Regions from separate parts of the Serratia sp. EC4 genome, predicted to be linked through region 2. Evidence: predicted binding sites of a transcription regulator. Region 2 holds the regulator's gene; each other region holds the start of a gene.

Region 1 (7,143 bases), on a different contig from region 2:
TTATTTGGCAATGGCTGGCGAGGTATCTCGGGATATCGCCTGATCTTAGGCTGGATTGGTTACAGCGTGACACAGTTTTCGGGCTACCAACGCGGTATGAAGTCAGTAAACTTGTTTCACCTACCGTTTCCGGGGAGCAAACTATGCCTGTATTTACCATTACGCTGAAAAGTCGTAATACGCTTGATAAGAAAAGAATTTCATCAGCTATTCACGCGGCGGTAGTAAAAACCGGCTATCCTGCGAACGATCAATTCCAGCGCTTTATCCGTCTTGAGGAAGACGATTTATATGTGGATCCCACTTATCCTGACCTGGATTCCCCCCGCAGCGCCAACTTCGTGTTGATTGAAGCCATGCTTTCCTCTGGTTCCCCTGACGCCCGCAAACAATTGCTCTTGCAATCACTGGTACAGGAACTCGCCCTGATTGGACTGGACAGTAATGATCTGATGGTCCTCTTCATTGAATTGGACCGTTTGAATAGTTCATTCGGCGGTGGCAGAAGGGCATCCCCGCTTTCAATGCCGCAATAAGCTGTCAGCGTACGTAGAGAGCGCTTTACGCAAATCATCCGGTATTCGTTAACACTTTGTTTTCTCTCGGATAATACGCCCTTTTAGCGTATTGCCGAGGCGGGTGTCAAACCCTCTGCCGGATGATTAAGGCTGTTTGGTTCTCTGCTTCTCTTCTTTCAGCTTGTGCTCCAGCTCAACCAACTGTTCCGGTGACACGGCGGGATAGCCCTGGGCGTCTTCCGGCACGGTGTGCATGGCGGAGATTGGGATCAGCGGGCCGAGGAAGCGCGGTTCGCGCTTGAGGATGTACAGATCGGTCAGCGCGCCCAGGCGAGCAAAGATCTCGCGGGCGCGCACCGTCATCATGTCTTTCGGCGACGGCACCGCGTAACACTGCGCCTGAATGCCCATGTGCAGGGCGATGAATAGCGCGCGCTCGCAGTGGAAGCGCTGGGTGATGATGATGAAATCGTTGGTGTCGAACACCTTGCGGGTGCGCACGATGGAGTCCAGGGTGCGGAAACCGGCGTAGTCCAGCACGATATCGCTCGGCGCCACGCCGGCGGCGATCAGATCGCGCCGCATGGTCATCGGTTCGTTATAGCTTTGCTGGGCGTTGTCGCCGCTCAGCAGCAGGTATTTCACCTTGCCGCTGTTATAGGCGTTGATCGCCCCCTGAATGCGGTAACGGTAGTACTGGTTGATCACTCCGGTGCGGTAATACTTGGCGGTGCCGAGCACCACGCCGACCTGGCGGTGCGGCAATTCCTGCAGTTCGTCGTAGACGTAAGGCGCGGTTTTCCAACTGATCCAGCGATCGAGCGCAATAGCCGAACCCATCAACACCGCAATGATGATGAACAGGCTGATGATCAGGCGTTTCCACATGTTGTTGCCTTACGCGCGCCGGGCTGAAAAAGATGGATCAAGGCTACTTTACCTGACCGACCGACGCAAGACGCGAACCGCCTGAAGCACGCGCGCCGCCGCATTTTTCGGCGGTTTTGCCGCACAAAAAAGCCCGGCGGAGCCGGGCTGGGTCATTTCAGCTCACCATTCAGAACGAGGTGCGCTTGTAGCTGCGGTACTGCGGCCGCCAGAAGTTGTGCTCGATGGCTTTCGACAGCGCATCTTCGGAGGTGACGATCGCCACGCCCTGCAGCTGGGCGGCTTTACCCACTTCCATGGCGATGCACTTCGACACGCCCTGAATATCGTCGATATTCGGCAGCAGCGCGCCGTGGCCGTCGGTGGCCAGCGGCGAACAGTCCGCCAGCGCGCGGCTAGCGGCCATCAGCATGGCATCGGTGACGCGAGTGGCGCCGGAGGCCAGCACGCCCAGACCGATCCCCGGGAAGATGTAGGAGTTATTGCACTGGGCGATCGGGTACAGCTGCTCTTTATAGCTTACCGGCGCGAACGGGCTGCCGGTCGCCACCAGTGCGGCGCCGTCGGTCCAGTTGATGATGTCTTCCGGACGGGCTTCCACGCGCGAGGTCGGGTTGGACAGCGGCATCACGATAGGGCGTTCGCAGTGCTTGTGCATCTCGCGGATCAGCTCTTCGGTAAACAGCCCCGGCTGGCCGGACACGCCGATCAGAATGGTCGGCTTGGCGTTGCGCACCACGTCCAGCAGCGAGATGGCGTCGCTGGCGGTTTCCCAACCGGCCAGATTGTCGCTCTTCTGCACCAGCTTGCTCTGAAAGTCGAGCAGGTTCGGCAGTTTGTCGGTCAGCAGGCCGAAACGGTCAACCATGAACACGCGGGCGCGCGCTTCGTCTTCGCTCAACCCTTCGGACTTCATCTGCGCGATGATCTGCTCGGCGATGCCGCAGCCGGCGGAACCGGCGCCGAGGAAGGTGACGGTCTGATCGCGCAGCTGGCTGCCGGCGGCGCGGCTGGCGGCGATCAGGCTGCCGAGGGTGACCGCGGCGGTGCCCTGAATGTCGTCGTTGAAGCAGCAAATCTCGTCGCGGTAGCGGTTCAACAACGGGGTGGCGTTGTTCTGCGCGAAGTCTTCGAACTGCAGCAGGACGTTCGGCCAGCGGCGTTTGACCGCCTGAATAAACTCTTCGACGAAGGCGTGATATTCCTCGCCGGAGATGCGTGGATGGCGCCAGCCCATGTACAGCGGATCGTTGAGGCGTTGCGGGTTGTTGGTGCCGACGTCCAGCACCACCGGCAGGGTATAGGCCGGGCTGATGCCGCCGCAGGCGGTATACAGCGACAGCTTGCCGATTGGGATGCCCATGCCGCCGATGCCCTGGTCGCCCAGGCCGAGAATGCGTTCGCCGTCGGTGACCACGATCACCTTAACGTTCTGCTTGGTGGCGTTTTGCAGCATGTCATCGATGCGATCGCGGTTCGGGTAGGAGATGAACAACCCGCGCGCACGGCGATAGATATCGGAGAAGTGTTCGCAGGCCTCGCCGACGGTCGGGGTGTAGATGATCGGCATCATCTCGCTCAGGTGCGAGTCCAGCAGACGGTAGAACAGGGTTTCGTTGGTGTCCTGGATGTTGCGCAGGTAGATGTGCTTATCGTTATCGTTCTTGAAATCCTGATACTGACGGTAGGCGCGTTCCACCTGTTCTTCGATGGTCTCCACCGCTTCCGGCAGCAGGCCGTGCAGGTTAAAGTGGCTACGTTCTTCCTCGGTGAAAGCGCTGCCTTTGTTCAGCAGCGGAAATTCCAGCAGAATCGGGCCGGCGTAAGGGATGTAGAGCGGGCGTTTGCTTTCGTATTCTAGTTCCATCAGTTTTACTCTTCACGTATCAGATAACTGTATTGCCGACGATCCTAAAAGATAAAGAGAAGATGTACAGCATTTGTTGCCCGATGATGAACCAGGTTGGCGTAATTATCGACAATCAAATGATTTTTTAACTAAAGAAAGTGTCTCTGGCGGCGTCGGGGCATTGTATTTGGCGGGCGGTGCTGTTAGCGGCGGAACCGGATGGCCCCGCCGTGGCGCGCTTAAAAAGCGGCGCGGCTGACGTTTTGGCAACCCAGCGCCGCCAGGGTGACGCGGGTGGCGTCCCATTGGCTGATGCTCGCGTCCTGCGGTTCGGCCAGGACGGCGCGACGGATAGCCCGGCAGTCGCCGCCGGAGAGGTTCAGCAGGATCAGCGCGGCCTGCAGCGGCGGCAGGCTCGGGTTAAAAGCGGCGTTTTCCGCATAGCGGCCGGCGTAGATATTGCCGTCTGCCGTTTCCAGCGCCACGCCGCTGTGGGCGTTGCTGTACGGCGCGTGGCTCCGGTTGGCCGCCGCCAGCGCCGCTTGCGTCAGCGCATCGTTCAGCGGCAGTTGATGCCCGTGATTGACCTCGTCCATCAGCAGTGAAGCGACATCCAGATCTTTCGGGCCGAAGGCGTCCGGCAGATAGTCCGCCAGCGTGGCCGGCGCGCGGCCAGGCAAACGGATTTGCAGCGCGCCGCCGCTGTTCAGCTCATTCATAAACTGGCGGCAGTGGCCGCACGGCGTATAGTTGACGGTGATCGAGGCCAGCGCTTTTTCGCCGCGCAGCCAGGCGTGAGTCACTGCGCTTTGTTCCGCATGCACGGATTGCTGCAGCGGCGCGCCGCTGAATTCCATATTGGCGCCGAAATAGAGATTGCCGCTTTGCCCGCGCGCGATGGCGCCGACGTGGAAATGCGATATCGGGGTTAACGAGCAGGCCGCCGCCAGCGGCAGCAGCGCGAATGCCAGCGCGTCATCGTCCAACCCGCAGCCTGAACGGATCGCCGCCGCTTGCTCGGCCGTGAACATCGCCGGAAAGTCGGACGCGTCCAGATAGGGCTGCAGGGCGGATTGCAGTGTCGCGGGCAGTGCGCTGAAAGCGGTGTGAAAACGCGGATGCATAGAAAGTCTCTCTACGGGTTAACGGGATAACATTCTAGGCAGGCCAGAGACATTAAAGTGTGATTAATGTCTCTTAATTAATGAAATTAATGCAATGAAATACATAAATGCGAGATGTATCGCAAGTTTCACCCTGATCAACCGAACAGATGCAGCAGCACCGGAAACACAAACGGCGCCAGCAGCGAGGTGATGATGCCGCAGATGACCAACGCCAGCGAGCCGAAGGCGCCCTCCTGATAGTCCATCTCCGCGCAGCGCGCGGTGCCCAGCGCGTGGGAAGCCGTGCCCATCGCCAGGCCACGCGCCGAGGGGGTGGTGATTTTCAACAGGTTGAACAGCGTGTGGCCGAACACGGCGCCGAGGATGCCGACGAAAATAACGCAAACCGCGCTGATCGCCGGAATGCCGCCGAGCGAGTCCGCGACGGCCATCGCGATCGGCGTAGTGACCGATTTCGGCAAGATAGAGGCGGCGATTTCCGGCGTGGCGCCCAACCACAGGGCGATGGCGCCGCCGCTGATCATGGCGGTCAGGCTGCCGATGAAGCACACCGTGATAATCGACTTCCAGCGTGCGCGGATTTGGTGCAGCTGCTCATAGAGCGGGAAGGCCAGCGCGACGACCGCCGGCTGCAGCAGATCGTTGAGGATTTTGCTGCCCTGAAAGTAGCGCTCATAGGGAATGCCGGTGAGCAGCAGCAGCGGGATGATCACCGCCATGGACACCAGCAGCGGGTTGAGCAGCGGCATATTCAGCTTGCGCGCCAGCCAGCGCGCGCCGAAATAGACCGCCAGCGTCAGCGGCAGCGACCACCAGATTTCGTGGATCATGAGTTGCCCTCCGTGTCGTCGGGCTTGCCGGCGATGCGGCGCTCGCGATGAAAATAGTGTGAGGTATAGCCGACCACCACCAGCACCATCAGCGTGCTGATGAGGCAAGAGATAACCAGCGGGCCCAGATGCGCGACGATCTGGTCGTAGTATTTCATCACCCCGACGCCGATCGGCACGAACAGCAGCACCATATAGCGGATCAGCAAATGGCAGCCGGGTTTAACCCATTTGGCCGGCATAATCTGGGTTGAGAGCAGGGCGAACAGCAGCAGCATGCCGATGATGCTGCCGGGAATGGCAAACGGCAGCAGCGCCGCCACCGCGTTGCCGACGAACAGACACAGGTAGATGAGGAGCAGGGCCCTTAGGTATTTCCAGCACAGTGTGAGCACGTTGGCCATTGTCTTTTCCCGTTTAACTGATGTATTCATCATACAATTAAACTGTGAGCCATGCCACAGATCGCACCATGAATTCTCGCTATGGGTGCTATGCCCGAGCGGCGGGTTGACAGCCCGTATTGGCCGCTGCCTGCGGGATCAGCGTACGTCTTCGGCCGCCGCCGCCGCGTGTTCTGCCAGCCGGTGGCCGAGGAAGAAAAACAGCAGGCTGAGCAGGGCGGCGGCGATCAGCATCACGAACATCAACGGCGGCGCGGCATAGCTGAGCAGCACCCCGCACAGCACCGGGTTGATGGCGCCGCCCAGCGCGCTGAGGTTTTGTACCCCATAGTAGCTGCCTTTCAGGTGCGGCGGCGCGATAAAGTCGATAAACATGTATTCCACCGGGATAACGATGATTTCGCCGAGGGTAAACACCGCCATCGCCGCCAGCCATAGCCAGACCGCCTGGCCGGCCGCCATGAAACCGAGCAGCCCGACGATGAAAAACAGCGTGCCCAGCACCAGCCAGCGCAGCATGTTTTCCTGGCGCATGCCGCGGCTGAGCAGGTATTGCAGGGCGATGACGATGCTGGCGTTGACGATCATCACCAGCCCGATGATTTTGTAGGCGAACTCGGCGCTGGAGACGGTGATCAGATACTGCGACAGATAGCCGGTGAACTGACCGAACACCACGGCGCCCAGGGTGCTGCCGAGGGTGAAGTAGATCAGCCGCCGATCGCTCCGCAGGATAGTCAGCGTCTGGCGGAAGTTGGGGAGCGCGGCCGGTGCGGCGGCGGCTGGCGTTGCGCGCTGTTGCCGGCCGCGCAAGCGCAGGCTCAGTGCCGCCACCGTCGCCAGCGCCAATCCGCCCGACAGATAAAACGGCAGCAGCGGGCTAAGCCCGGCCACCAGAACGCCGAGCGCAGAACCGATCGCCCAGCCGACGTTGACCAGCGTGTAGTTGATGGAAAAAGCCTTGATGCGCTGCTCAACCGGCAACCCGTCGGCGAAACAGGCCTTAATGGTGATGCTTAGCACCGAATAACAGGTATGCAAGATGGCCAGCACCACGATCACGCCGCCGGGGCGCGGGATCCAGGGAATGGCTAAGAAGCTCAGCGCAAACAATAAAATCGACAGCAGGATCAGGCGGTTCTTGCTGAATTTGTCCACCAGATAGCCGCCGTACAGGCTGGCAAGGATGCCGAGGGTCAGGCTGACGCCCAGGATCACGCCCACGCTCTTCGGCAGCAGATGGAAATGCTCGGTGAGGTAGATGGTGATGAACGGCAGCGTCACGCCGCGGCCGATGGTCAACACCAGCGAACTGGCCAGCAGCATGTTAATCAGCGAGGGGAATCCCTTCATTCGAAGCCTGTTTATGCATACAGTTATTGGGCGATGCAGATAACATAGCGTATTTTGGCGAGGACGGAAGGGGAAAGCCGATAATTAGTTTAAAAACAGAGGCTGCGTCGGCAGCCTCGTCAAAAACAGCATTATTTACCGTGTTCGGCCTGCAGCGTGGCGAACCACGGCTGA
Region 2 (7,143 bases):
GTGCTCCTCACCCAAGGCGCTTTTTTGCAGTATCATTGTTAATTCTTGGTATTGAAGCTAACAGTGCGCTAGGGATCTCACAATAGCCGCCCACAACATTTTACTCAGCCTATGCCTAACACCTTTCGCCCTCTGACCGGGGCCAGTAACCCGCACCTGCAAACGCTGTTGCCGCGGCTGGTGCGCCGCCGCGTGTTATTGAAACCGCATTGGCAACGGCTGGAATTGCCCGACGGCGATTTCGTCGATCTCGCCTGGAGCGAGGATCCGGCGCAGGCGCGCGACAAACCGCGCGCGGTGCTGTTCCACGGCCTGGAGGGCAGCTTCTACAGCCCCTACGCGCATGGCCTGCTCAACGCCTGGCGCGATCGCGGCTGGCTGGGCGTGGTGATGCACTTTCGCGGCTGCAGCGGCGTGCCCAACCGCAAACAGCGCATCTATCACTCCGGCGAAACCGAAGACGCGCGCTTCTTTCTGCGCTGGCTGCGCGACCGCTACGGCGAAGTGCCAACCGCGGCGGTAGGCGTTTCGCTCGGCGGCAACATGCTGGCCTGCTATCTGGCGCAGCAAGGCGCCGACAGCCTGCTGCAGGCGGCGGTGGTGGTCTCGGCGCCGCTGATGCTGGAACCCTGCGCCTACCGCATGGAGCAAGGCTTCTCCCGCGTTTATCAGCGCTACCTGCTGGGGCAGCTGAAACAAAACGCCACCCGCAAGCTGTTGCACTATCCGGACACCCTGCCGCTCAAGCTGTCACAGCTGAACGGTTTGCGGCGCATCCGCGAGTTCGACGATGCCATCACCTCGCGCATTCACGGCTTCAGCGACGCCACCGACTATTATCGCCGCTGCAGCGCCCTGCCGCTGTTGCCGTCCATCCAGACGCCGCTGCTGATCATCCATGCGCAGGACGACCCTTTCATGACCCCTGAGGTGATCCCCGACGTCGCCGGCCTGCCGCGCAATATCGAATATCAGCTGACTGAGTTCGGCGGCCACGTCGGCTTCGTCGGCGGCACGCTGAAAAAACCGCACATGTGGCTGGAGCATCGCATTCCGGCCTGGCTTTCCCCTTATCTGGACATTCCGACGTGATTATTCCCTGGCAAGAACTGGCTACCGACACCCTGAACAGCCTGATCGAATCCTTTGTGCTGCGCGAAGGCACCGATTACGGCGAGCACGAACGATCGCTGGAGCAGAAGGTGGAGGACGTGCGCCGCCAGCTGAAAAACGGCGAAGTGGTGCTGGTGTGGTCGGAACTGCACGAGAGCGTCAACATCATGCCGCGCGGCCAGTTCCGCGCCGGGCAGGAAGAAATTTAGTGGCGCCCGGTTCTATGACTGACGGAAAAAATCAGGTAACAATGGGACATTGCAAACCAGCGCGCGCCATTTTTTCCTGACATAGAGAGCGTCAACAAGAGCCACAATAATCCCCTGACGCCGGCGCATTCAACACGGAGTGACAACCACCATGTCTGCCAAACATCCCGTTATCGCGGTGACCGGTTCCAGCGGCGCCGGCACCACCACCACCAGCGTGGCGTTCCGCAAAATCTTCCAGCAGCTCAACATTCGCGCCGCCGAGCTGGAGGGCGACAGCTTCCACCGCTATACCCGGCCGGAAATGGACGCGGCGATCCGCAAGGCGCGCGATCTGGGCAGACACATCAGCTATTTCGGCCCCGAGGCCAACGACTTCGGCCTGCTGCAGCAGAGCTTTATCGAGTACGGTAAAAACGGCACCGGCCGTTCGCGCAAGTACCTGCACACCTACGACGAAGCGGTGCCCTACAATCAGGTGCCGGGCACCTTCACCCCGTGGGAGCCGCTGCCGGCGCCGACCGACGTGCTGTTCTACGAGGGGCTGCACGGCGGCGTGGTCACCGAGCACCATGACGTGGCCAAACACGTCGATCTGCTGGTCGGCGTGGTGCCGATCGTCAACCTGGAGTGGATCCAGAAGCTGATCCGCGATACCGGCGAACGCGGCCACTCCCGCGAAGCGGTGATGGATTCGGTGGTGCGCTCGATGGAAGACTACATCAACTACATTACGCCGCAATTCTCGCGCACCCACATCAACTTCCAGCGCGTGCCGACGGTGGACACCTCCAACCCGTTCGCCGCCAAGGCCATTCCCTCACTGGATGAAAGCTTCGTGGTGATCCACTTCCGCGGCCTGGACCAGATCGACTTCCCCTACTTGCTGGCGATGCTGCAGGGCTCGTTTATCTCGCACATCAATACGTTAGTGGTGCCGGGCGGCAAAATGGGGCTGGCGATGGAGCTGATCATGGCGCCGCTGGTGCAGCGGCTGCTGGAAGGCAAGAAAATCGAATAAGCGCGTTGAGCGCGGCGCCGAGCCGCGCTCCGTCTCGATTACGCCGGCTGGCGGATCTCGAAGCTGTGGGTCACCGTGGCGGCCTTGTTGAGCATCAGCGCCACCGAGCAGTACTTCTCCGCCGACAGGTTCACCGCTCGCTCGACGATTTTGTCGGTCAGATCCTGGCCGGTAACGATGAAGTGCAGGTTGATATGGGTGAACAAGCGCGGGGCTTCTTCGCGGCGCTCGGAGGTCAGCTTCACCTCGCAGTCGCGCACGTCGTTGCGCCCTTTTTGCAGGATGGAGACCACGTCGATCGCGCTGCAGCCGCCCACCGACATCAGCACCATCTCCATCGGGCTGGGCGCTTTATCACCGGCGTTGCCGTCCATCAGCACCTGATGGCCGGAGGCCGATTCACCCAAAAACGTTAACCCTTCCACCCATTTAACTCTTGCCTGCATTCTGGTCACTCCGGTTGATTTCTTAAAATCAGAGTACGCTTTCGCATAGAAACAGGCAACGTAACCTGATGCTAATCATGCTGAAGCGAGACAACACGAGACACCCGCCTTACTCTGTGCTACAAACAGAGCCGCAATAAATCTTTCCGGGACACTGTATTTCAGGGAAACGCCCAGAGAAAGGCTCCTTTACCGGTATGTTAACAGAATGTAGCTTGCAGCGCTTACGGCAAGTTAATATGCTAGAGCGACAGCGTATTTTTATGACACGCCTCAAAACTTGCCGGTAGCCCTCGCTCATGACTGCGGCTACAGGCGGGTTTTACAGGGAACTCTGACCCCTGTGACACAAGGCAGCGATAACAACAGAGGATAACAGCGAATGGTTCTCGGCAAACCGCAAACAGACCCTACTCTCGAATGGTTCCTGTCTCATTGCCATATCCACAAATATCCATCGAAGAGTACGCTGATTCACCAAGGTGAAAAGGCCGAAACGCTTTACTACATCGTGAAAGGCTCCGTCGCGGTGCTGATCAAGGATGAAGAAGGTAAAGAGATGATCCTGTCCTACCTCAACCAGGGGGATTTCATCGGCGAGCTCGGATTGTTCGAAGAAGGCCAGGAGCGCAGCGCCTGGGTTCGCGCGAAAACCGCCTGTGAAGTGGCCGAAATTTCCTACAAGAAATTCCGCCAACTGATCCAGGTGAACCCGGACATCCTGATGCGTCTGTCCGCCCAAATGGCGAGCCGCCTGCAGGTCACCTCCGAAAAAGTGGGCAACCTCGCCTTCCTGGACGTGACCGGCCGCATCGCGCAAACCCTGCTGAATCTGGCGAAGCAACCCGACGCCATGACTCACCCGGACGGCATGCAGATCAAGATCACCCGTCAGGAGATCGGCCAGATCGTCGGCTGCTCGCGTGAAACCGTTGGCCGTATTCTGAAAATGCTGGAAGATCAAAACCTGATTTCCGCCCACGGCAAAACCATTGTCGTCTACGGCACCCGTTAATCTCCGAAGAAACGGCGCAATCTGCGCCGTTTTTTTATCTGCTCTCTGCCATGTGGCGCCGCCTGATCTACCACCCGGAAATCAACTACGCACTGCGACAAACGCTGGTGTTGTGCCTGCCGGTGCTGTTCGGCCTGCTGATAGGCCAGCTGCAGCTCGGCCTGATGTTCTCTCTGGTGCCCGCCTGCTGCAATATCGCCGGTCTGGACACGCCGCATAAGCGCTTCTTTAAACGGCTGATCGTCGGCGGCTCGCTGTTCGCCTTCAGCAGCGTGCTGTTGCAACAGGCGCTGCTGTGGCACGTACCGCTGCCGGCGCTGATGCTGGGCCTGGCGCTGCTGCTCGGCGTCACCGGTGAAATCAGCCCGCTGCACGCCCGGCTATTGCCGGCGGCGCTGGTGGCCGCCATTTTCGCTCTCAGCACGGCCGGCACGGTGCCTCTCTGGCAGGCGCCGCTGCTGTACGCGATCGGCACCGTCTGGTACGGCTTATTCACCTGGTTCTGGTTCAAGCTGTGGAAAGAGCAGCCGATGCGCGAGACGCTGAGCCAGCTCTACCTGGAGCTGGCGGACTATTTCGAAGCCAAATACTCACTTCTGACCCAGCACACCGATCCGCAAACCGCGCTGCCGCCGCTGCTGGTGCGCCAGCAAAAGGTGATGGATCTGATCAGCCTTTTGTACCAACAGCTCAATTTCCTGCCGCACGCCAACAACCTCGAACAAAAGCGCCTGCAGCGCGCCTTTCAGGTGGCGATGGATCTGCAGGAGCACATCACCGTCAGCCTGCATTTGCCGGAGGAAGTGCAAAAACTGGTGGAGCAGAGCCAGGCCGAAGCGATCATTCGCCGCAATGCACTGGTGATCGCCGGCCGGCTGCGCGTGGTGGCGCACGATATCCTCTACCATCAGCATTCGAAGCGCTTCTCCATGAGCCACGAACTGGCGGCGCTGGAAAAAATGGCGGCGCAGCATCCCGATAACCCGGTCGGCCAGTTTTGTTATTACCACTTCAGCCGCATCGCCCGCCTGCTGCGCACCCAGCATCCGCTGTACCGCCGCGACCTGATGCCCGGCCAGCACCGCCTGCCGTTTTGGCCGGCGCTGGCCAGCTATCTGTCGTTCAAATCCACCGCCCTGCGCAACGCCGCGCGGCTGGGGGTGACGCTGGCGGTCGGCAGCAGCCTGGGTGCGGTCTTCAACCTGCCGAAGCCATACTGGATCCTGCTCACCATCATGCTGGTGAGCCAAAACGGGTATAACGCCACCCGGGTGCGTATTCAGCACCGTGCGCTGGGCACGATTGCCGGACTGTTGCTGGCGGCCGGGCTGCTGCAGCTGCAGCTGCCGGAGGGAGAAACGCTGAGCATCATGCTGGTGATCACCCTGCTGGCCTACCTGGTTTCGCGCAAGAACTACGGGCTGTCGGTGATTGGCTTTACGGTCACGGCGGTTTACACCCTGCAGCTGCTGGCGCTGAACGGCTCGCATTTTCTGGTACCGCGCCTGATCGATACGCTGATAGGCTGCGTGCTGGCGTTCGGCGGCACCATTTGGCTGTGGCCGCAGTGGCAAAGCGGGCTGCTGCGCAAGAATGCCCATCAGGCGCTGGAACACGATCAAACCGCGCTGCGGCTGATGCTGAAGCAACCGGAACCGGACGCCACCGCATTGGCCTATACCCGCATGCAGGTCAACCAGGCGCACAACGCGCTGTTCACCTCGCTCAATCAGGCGATGCAGGAACCGGGGTTCGCGTCGAATTATCTGGCGGACATGCGGCTGTGGGTCACTCACAGCCAGTTCATCGTCGAACACCTGAACGCCATGACCATTCTGGCGCGCGAGCACTACATGCTGACGCCGAAACTGGCGGAAGCCTATCTACAAACCTGTGAAATCGCGCTGCAAAGCTGTCAGCAGCGGTTGGAATACGACGGCCCGAGCAGCGGCAACAGCGGCATCATGCAGCCGCCGGATCTGCATCCGGAGATGCCCGTCACCGAGATGGAACGTCATTTGCGGCGCATCCTGTCGCACCTGAACGTGATGCATACCATTTCGTCGCTGGCCTGGCGCCAGCGCCCGCACCACGGCATCTGGCTCAAGCGCAAACTGCGCGATCAATAAGGGCGCGGCATGCCGCGCCCCGTTATGCGCCGCACGGGCTTCAGGCGTTGATCACATCCTGCACCGCCAGCTCGAACAGCGCCATGCCGGCCTCGATATCCTGCAGCTCCACCACCAGCGACGGCGCGAAACGGATCACGTTCGGCCCGGCGTTGAGGATCATCAGCCCACGCGCGGCGGCGGCGGTGAGGAAATCGCGCGCTTTGCCGTGATAATGCGGCGTCAGTTCGGCGCCGATCAGTAACCCCATGCCGCGAATGGCGGTGAAAATACCGTATTTATCGCCGATATCCTGCAAAGCCTGCACATACAGCGCGTGGCGCTGTTCGATGCCGCTCAGCACTTCCGGCGTATTGATCACATCCAACGCCGCCTCCGCCACCGCGCAGGCCAGCGGGTTGCCGCCGTAGGTGGTGCCGTGAGTGCCCACCTGCATCACCGACGCAATCTCTTCGGTGGTCAGCATGGCGCTGACCGGGAAACCGCCGCCCAACGCCTTGGCGGTGGTGAGAATGTCCGGCGTCACGCCATAATGCATATAGGCGAACAGTTTGCCGCTGCGCCCCATGCCGCTTTGCACTTCGTCGAACACCAGCAGCGCCTGATGTTGGTCGCACAGCTCGCGCACGCCTTTGAGGAAGCCGGCGTCGACCGGCGTAATGCCGCCCTCGCCCTGAATCGGCTCCATTACCACCGCGCAGGTATGGTCGTCCATCACCGCTTTCACCGCCGCCAGATCGTTGAACGGCACGTGCACGATGTCGGCCGGCTTCGGCCCGAACCCGTCGGAATATTTGGCCTGCCCGCCCACCGACACGGTGAACAACGTGCGGCCGTGAAACGCGTTATAGAAGGCGATGATTTTGGTTTTGTACGGGCTGTGGCGGGTGATGGCGTAATGACGCGCCAGTTTGAACGCCGCTTCGTTGGCCTCTGCGCCGGAGTTGGCGAAGAACACCCGGTCGGCGAAGGTGGCGTCGATCAGTTTGCTCGCCAGGCGCAGCGCCGGTTCATTAGTGAAGACATTGCTGGTATGCCACAGGGTTTCGCCCTGGCGTTTGAGCGCCTCGACCAGCGCCGGATGGCAGTGCCCCAGCGCTGTCACCGCGATGCCGCCGGAAAAATCGATGTACTCTTTTCCCTGCTGATCCCAGACTCGGCTGCCTTGGCCGCGCACCGGCACAAACTGGGCCGGTGCATAAACAGGCAG
Region 3 (7,143 bases), on a different contig from region 2:
TCGAATCCCCGAGTTGTTTCCTTCCTTGAAAGCAGTAATCCCGTTCATTGCGTAAAAACCAAGGGCCAGAACGCGCTATTGCCATGCCATTTTACGGCGATTTTCCCTCGTCTTTTTTTGCTGCCAGGTGCCTGATGGTAATAGAGATTATTCTTATATTTCCATCAATGCTTAAGAAATAATAATGATTCTCGTTTTCAACCACGGAAAGGAGAAGGAACGATGAAAACAGTGAAACGAACGGGCATCGCGCTGGCGATAGCCCTGACTTTCCCCCTGGCATTGCCTGCCGCTATGGCGGCGCAACCCTCCCTGACAAACAGTAAGGCGGCGACGATGACGGAAAAACACGGGCAGTTTATTGCGGTCGGTAAAGTGGTGCAGGTGACCTTCGGCGATTTCGCCTTCAAGCTGGATTTTACCGATGACAAGACCATGACCTTCACCGGTATCGGCGAGGCGTCGCAGGGCATCACCGATACGGTGCAGTACACCGCGGTGGAGATTCGGCCGAAGGTCTACATGGTCTATTGGCACGAACCGCAGTCCGGCGACAACGTGACGCATATCGAGGACTTTGAGCGCGGCGAGGTGTACACCAACATCGCCGCCAAGGACGGCAGCTTCACCCATCTGAAAGGGCAGCTGAAAATCGTAGGTCACTCAGGAAACTAAGGAGCAGTTATGAAAAAGGCATTGATCACCTGTGCGATCGTCGGCGGCTTGCTGGCGAGTTACCCGGCGTTGTCAACGGATCAGACGGCGTCGCAAAAGTCGGCCGGCAAAGGCGGCTATCATCATGCCCAGCAAAAGCTGAAGGTGGTGGAGGATCTGTACGCGGGCTTCTTCAACCGCCACGACATCGGCGTGGCGCAGAGGCTGATTGTGGAAAACTACAAGCAGCATAACCCGTTCGTCGGCGACGGCATCAAGCCGTTCCTCGATTTCTTCAGCCAGACCTTCAAAGACAATCCGCAATACAGCGCCAAAATATACCGCAGCGCGGTCAACGGCGATCTGGTCTACGTTCACGTCAAATACCAAAATAATCCGCAGGATCGCGGCACCGCCAGCGTGGATATTTATCGGGTGAACGATCAGGGGAAAATCACCGAGCATTGGGACGTCAATCAGGATGTGCCGGAGAAATCGGCTAACGACAATACCATGTTCTGAGCCACAAGGGCCGCTGCGGCGGCCCTCAACGCGCCCGCAACACTTTATTTACTTACATAAATATTAAATGACCGCCGCGTCGAGTAGGCTACGGCCGCCTTTGGCAGTGGTGGTACGGTTGATGGGCGTCATTGTCCCGCCACTGCTTGAGGCGTTTCCCCACATTTCCCGTTATCCCGCGCGTTGATTTTCCACTTTTTTGAACTGATGGCGCAGCTGCAGCGCATTGCAAAGCACCAACACCGCCGTCACGGCGAACACCCAACGGAACCCCATCATCGCCGAAATGCCCGATCCCAGCAGCGGGCCAACCACGTTGCCCAGGTACATAAAGGATTGGTTATAGCCGAAGATGCGCCCGGTCACCTGATCGGAGGAATACTTCAGCAGCAGCGCCTGCACCGCCGGCATCAGCGCGCCGTCGGCAAAACCCAGTAGGAAGCGCAGAATGCCCAGTTGTAATGGCGTATTCACCCAGGCCATCACGGCGAACAGGCCGGTGGTGAACAGCAGCGCGGCGATCAGGATGCGCGCGGTGCCGATGCGATCGCCGAGCCGCCCGAGGCGCGGCGCGGAGATCAGCGCCGCAATGCCGGGCACGGCGGCGATCATCCCGCTGACAAAGGCAATATTGCTGACATCGCCCGACAGCTCGCGGATGAACAGCGTCAGGATCGGGCTGATGGACGAGTTGGCCAGCTGGATCATCAAGGTACAAACGAACAAGGTGACGATCAGCGTCGGATAAGGCAGTGAACGGAACACCGCCTTGCCGCTCAGCTGATCCGCTTTTTTCACCGTAATGCGCCGTTCTTTAATCAGGAACAGCGTCACCAGGAAGCTGACGAACATCAGCCCGGCGGTGACGAAAAATACCACCCGCAGCCCCAGATGATCGGCCATCAGCCCGCCCAAGAGCGGGCCGGCGATGACGCCGGAGATCTGCCCGGTAGAGAGCGTGCCCAGCGCCCAGCCGCTTTTATCGCGCGGCGCCTGCGAGGCGACCAGCGCCATGGCGTTGGGAATATAGCCGGACGTTAGCCCCATCAGGGCGCGCAGCGCGAACAGCTGCCAGACGTTGGTGGCCAGCCCCTGCAGCGCGATGACGATCGCCATGCCCAGCGAGGCGCGCAACAGCATCAGCTTGCGGCCTTTGCGGTCGGCCAGGCTGCCCCACAGCGGCGACACCACCGCCGAGACCAAAAAGGTGCCGCTGAACACCAGTCCGGACCACAGGCTGAGGGATTGATGATCGCTGACGCCGAGCTGTTCGACGTACAGCGGCAGAAAAGGGAGGATTTGGCTCATCGCCAGCCCGGTGAAGAAACACCCGAGCCAGACCGAGATCAGATTGACTTTCCACGCTTCCATCGGCATACCGTACCACGTTGAATAAGGAGGGATTTATTAAGCAACATAATAATAACACTGCAAATTAATCGGCGAGGGGCAAATGCGTGAGCAAACGTAACCCTGCCGATGCAGTGTCTTTTTTGCTATATATTAATAGCTATATTATCATAGGTAATTAGGTTAAGCCAGAGCGACGCGGTAGCCAGGCAGGGCACTGCGCGATCCGGTGGTGTGAAAGCTGGGATAAACTGAACGCTAGATTGATGCCAATGAAAAAAGATCACCCTGAAGACGTGACGCTGCTGCGCACGCAGTTAATGTCGCTGGTGCGCCGTTTGCGGCGCGAGTCGCGCAGCGACGAAAAATCCTGGGCCCAGCTGATGCTGTTGGGGGCTATCGATCGCCACGGTGGCGAGGCGACGCCGTCGCTGCTGGCGGAATCGGAGCGCATGCGCTCTTCTAACCTGGCGGCCGCGTTGCGCGAGCTGGAAGCCGATGGGCTGCTGGTGCGCACGCCGGATGCCGAAGACAAACGCCGGGTGCGGGTGCGCCTGACGCCCGCCGGGCTGGGCCTGCTGCAGCAAAGCCGCAGCCGGCGCGAGGCGTGGCTGCTGGCGGCGATGGAGAGCTGTTTAACGGAGCGGGAGCAGGCGCTGTTGATTGAGGCGGGGGCGTTGATGGCGCGGCTGGCGGCGGCGCCAACGGACGAGGAATAATCGCTGGGCGGCCGGTACGCCGCCTCCGCGGTGAGATTACGGCATCGGCCAATCGACCGGCATGGTGCTGACCACGTCCACGTAGCGATCCCAGGCCGATGACCAGAAGTGGGTGAAGGCTTCCAGGGTAAGGTGGATGCCCATCAGGCCCATCACGAACCAGCAGGCGGTAAACAGGCCCAGGCTGCTGAACATGAACGCCATGCCGTTGCGGCTGGTTTTACGGCAAACGACGTTTAACTGGCTGGCGAAGAACATCATCACGGCGCTCAGCAACTCCCAGCGCATCATGACTAAACCGGTGGCAATGGTACTCATCGAACTCGATCCTATGTAACAAAAAGCCGCATCCGGCAGGGCGCCGACAGGGAAATGCGGGGGAATAACGGGAATAATGTGATTTAGATCACATTGTAGCATTGAGGCGAACGGCGGCTCAATGGGGATCGCGGTGAAAAAATCGCCGCCGGTAACATTCCAATATGCTGAAACAGTTATGCCATTTCATTAGCAACCTTTTCATGGGGCGGCGCGCCCGATAACGCTATGCTTGCCGGCTTTTCAGTTCCCTGATTTTGCGGGGAAATGTGACGCAAAAGGTACCGGCACCGCATGGCCCTGTTAAAAGAAAAAATTCGCGATCATTCCGCGGAAGAGAGGCTGTTCATCCGCCGGGCGGGCGTGGCGCTGGCGCTGGTGGTGGCCTGTTTCGGCGTGCTGATCGCCAATCTCTACCGGCTGCAAATCCGCCAGCATGGTTTTTACCAGACGCGCTCCAACCAGAACGACATCAAGATGCTGCCGCTCGCTCCCAGCCGCGGGTTAATCTTCGATCGCAACGGTACGCCGCTGGTGCGAAACGTGACACTGTATCGTATCGAGATCACGCCCAGCAAAATCACCGACATGGCGGCGCTGCTGCAGGCGCTGACGCCGATCGTCGATCTGACGCCGGAAGACATCAGCGCGTTTCGCGACGATATGCACCACAACAGCCGCTACAAGCCGGTGACGCTAAAAACCGGGCTGAGCGACACCGAGGTGGCGCGTTTTGCCGTCAATCAATACCGTTTCGACGGGGTAACAATCGATACCTATCAACAGCGTGAATATCCTTACGGCGCTCAGCTGGCGCACGTGCTGGGCTATGTGTCGAAGATCAACGACAGCGATCTCAAGCGCCTGGACAAGGCCGGCCTGAGCGAAAACTACGCCGCCGACCGCAACATCGGCAAACAGGGCATCGAAGCCTATTACGAGTCAGAGCTGCACGGCACCACCGGCTATCAGGAGGTGGAAGTGGATAACCACGGGCGGGTGATCCGGCTGCTGAAGGAGCAGCCGCCGCAGGCCGGCAAAAACATTTACCTGACGCTGGATCTGCCGCTGCAGCAGTACATTGAATCGGTGCTAAAGGGGCAACGCGCCGCGGTGGTGGTGGAAGATCCGCGCGACGGCGGCATTCTGGCGATGGTCTCCAGCCCCAGTTACGATCCCAATCCCTTCGTCAAAGGCATCGGCTATCAGGCCTATAAAACGTTGTTGAGCAATCCGGAGCTGCCGCTCATCAACCGCGTTACCCAAGGGTTGTACCCGCCGGCTTCCACGGTGAAGCCCTATATGGCCGTTTCGGCGCTGTTCGCCGGGGTGATCACGCCCACTACCACCTTTTTCGGCGCGCCGACCTGGACGCTGCCCGGCACCGAGCGCCGTTACCGCGACTGGCTGAAAACCGGCCACGGCATGCTCAATGTCACCAAAGCGATTGAGGAGTCCGCCGATACCTTCTTTTATCAGGTGGCGTATGAGATGGGCATCGATCGCATTCACCATTGGCTGAGCCAATTCGGCTACGGTCAGTCCACCGGCATCGATCTGAACGAAGAGTACCGCGGCGTGCTGCCGAGCCGCGACTGGAAACTGAAGGTGCACAAAAAGGGCTGGTATCAGGGGGATACGATCTCGGTGGGCATCGGCCAGGGGTATTGGGTGGCGACGCCGATCCAGATGGTGAAAGCGTTGACCACGCTGCTCAACAACGGCAAGGTGAAAACGCCGCACCTGCTGTATTCGCTGCAGCAGGGCAACCGGGTGACGCGCTACCAGCCGCCGGCGCAAGCGGCGCAGATCGGCGATCCCAACTCGCCTTACTGGGGCATCGTGCGCAACGGCATGTACGGCATGGCCAACTTGCCGAACGGCACCGGTTACAAGCTGTTCCATACCGCGCCGTATCAGATCGCCGCCAAATCCGGCACCTCGCAAGTGTTCAGCCTGAAGCAAAACCAGACTTACAACGCCAAAATGATCCCGGTGCGGCTGCGCGATCACATCTTTTATACGCTGTTTGCGCCCTACAAAAATCCCCGGGTGGCGATGGCGCTGATCCTGGAAAACGGCGGCGGCGATGGCGTGGTGGCGGGGCCGACCGCGCGCGCGATCCTCGACCACATTTTTGACCCGGCCAACGCGCCACAGCCCGGCGATACGCCGCAAAGTAAACCGCAGTTAAACGACAGCGCGGATGTGCAACGGTGATGCGGTTTGTTTTTACTTTCTTACAAACTGCAATCTCCTGACCATTTCCGGCAAGGTAGACTGAAATAACACCATAAACTGAATAAAAACGCAGGGTTAACACAACAGTGGCGCCATCGACCAAAAAGAGCGGTAAAACCTATTCCACAGTTCGTTTCGGCTGGATTTGCGCCGGCATGCTGGTCTGTTTTTTTCTGTTGGCGTTCAGGGTCGGCTACCTGCAACTGCTGGAACACCAGCAGTTGGCCAATCAGGCTGACCAGCGTTCGATCCGCACCCAGGTGGTGCCGACCAACCGCGCCATGATCACCGATCGCAACGATGAGGCGCTGGCGGTCAGCGTGTCGTCCAAAGACATCGTGCTGGATCCGAAGCATATTCTCGATACCCAGACCGATACCGGCAACGAACGCTGGCAGAGCATGGCCAACGTGCTGAAGATCCCGCTGGCGGACATCCAGCATCTGATCCAGAGCAACGCGCACAAACGTTTTGTCTACCTGGCGCGCAAGGTGGAGGACGACAACGCCGCCTACATCAGCAAACTGCACCTGACCGGCGTCAGCGCCGAGCAGGATTTCAGCCGCTTTTATCCGATGGGCCAGGATGCCGCCGGGCTGATCGGCATCGTCGGCCAGGACAATCAGGGGCTGGAGGGCATCGAGCTGGGGTTCAACCCGCTGTTGCAGGGAAAAAACGGCCTGCGGGTCTATCAGAAGGATGGCAGCGGCGCGGTGATCGGCGTGCTCAAAAGCGTGGATCCGGTGCCGCCGCCGAACGTGACGCTCAGCATCGACAAATTTATCCAGTACGTGCTCTATGCGCAGATCCGCGACGGCGTGGTGGCTAACCAGGCCGACTCCGGCTGTGCGGTGCTGGTCAAGATCGACACCGGCGAAATCCTCGGCATGGCCAGCTATCCGTCGTTCAACCCGAACAACTATGGCAGCACGCCGGCGAAAGATATCCGCAACGTGTGCAGCAGCGACAGCTTCGAACCGGGTTCGACGGTGAAACCGGTGGTGGTGATGGTGGGGTTGGAACATAAGCTGATCCGGCCGGATACCGTGCTGGACACCACGCCGTATCGGGTGAACGGTCACCTGATCAAAGACGTCGGCCACTGGTCGAAACTGACCATCACCGGCGTGCTGCAAAAATCGAGCGACATCGCGGTATCGCATATCGCGCTGGCGCTGCCGGCCACGGTGCTGCCGGCGGTCTACCGCAGCTTTGGCCTGGGGCGGCCGACCGAGCTCGGCATCGGCAACGAGAGCAGCGGCTATCTGCCGCAGCACCGCGAACGCTGGGCCGATATCGAACGCGCTACCTTCTCCTTCGGCTATGGGCTGCGCGTGAC

The links. Region 2 encodes CRP, which controls carbon source genes, mostly activating them, when cyclic AMP is high. Its sites were predicted from a motif close to ATGTGANNNNNNTCACAT; they were not measured.
Region 1: a site for CRP is predicted at 4,437-4,454, ahead of cdd (cytidine deaminase). Genes of this name have one in related genera too.
Region 3: a site for CRP is predicted at 3,640-3,657, ahead of ACP39K_RS00635 (YjcB family protein). Genes of this name have one in related genera too.

Annotation. Positions count from the first base shown of each region.
Region 1 covers NZ_JBNIDE010000002.1:657,664-664,806, forward strand. The annotation lists gene ACP39K_RS09905 (tautomerase family protein) at 144-536, shown strand; gene sanA (outer membrane permeability protein SanA) at 663-1,406, opposite strand; gene ACP39K_RS09915 (NAD-dependent malic enzyme) at 1,576-3,273, opposite strand; gene cdd (cytidine deaminase) at 3,495-4,379, opposite strand; gene ACP39K_RS09925 (CidB/LrgB family autolysis modulator) at 4,517-5,212, opposite strand; gene ACP39K_RS09930 (CidA/LrgA family protein) at 5,209-5,616, opposite strand; gene ACP39K_RS09935 (MFS transporter) at 5,755-6,969, opposite strand; gene ACP39K_RS09940 (sugar ABC transporter substrate-binding protein) at 7,101-7,143, opposite strand, start outside.
Region 2 covers NZ_JBNIDE010000007.1:188,375-195,517, reverse strand. The annotation lists gene ACP39K_RS18985 (hydrolase) at 112-1,092, shown strand; gene ACP39K_RS18980 (YheU family protein) at 1,089-1,322, shown strand; gene ACP39K_RS18975 (phosphoribulokinase) at 1,474-2,343, shown strand; gene ACP39K_RS18970 (OsmC family protein) at 2,382-2,789, opposite strand; gene crp (cAMP-activated global transcriptional regulator CRP) at 3,172-3,804, shown strand; gene ACP39K_RS18960 (YccS/YhfK family putative transporter) at 3,855-5,933, shown strand; gene argD (bifunctional acetylornithine/succinyldiaminopimelate transaminase) at 5,974-7,143, opposite strand, start outside.
Region 3 covers NZ_JBNIDE010000001.1:135,084-142,226, forward strand. The annotation lists gene ACP39K_RS00615 (MoaF-related domain-containing protein) at 223-675, shown strand; gene ACP39K_RS00620 (nuclear transport factor 2 family protein) at 685-1,176, shown strand; gene ACP39K_RS00625 (multidrug efflux MFS transporter) at 1,348-2,547, opposite strand; gene ACP39K_RS00630 (MarR family winged helix-turn-helix transcriptional regulator) at 2,799-3,245, shown strand; gene ACP39K_RS00635 (YjcB family protein) at 3,282-3,563, opposite strand; gene mrdA (penicillin-binding protein 2) at 3,858-5,783, shown strand; gene ACP39K_RS00645 (penicillin-binding transpeptidase domain-containing protein) at 5,891-7,143, shown strand, end outside.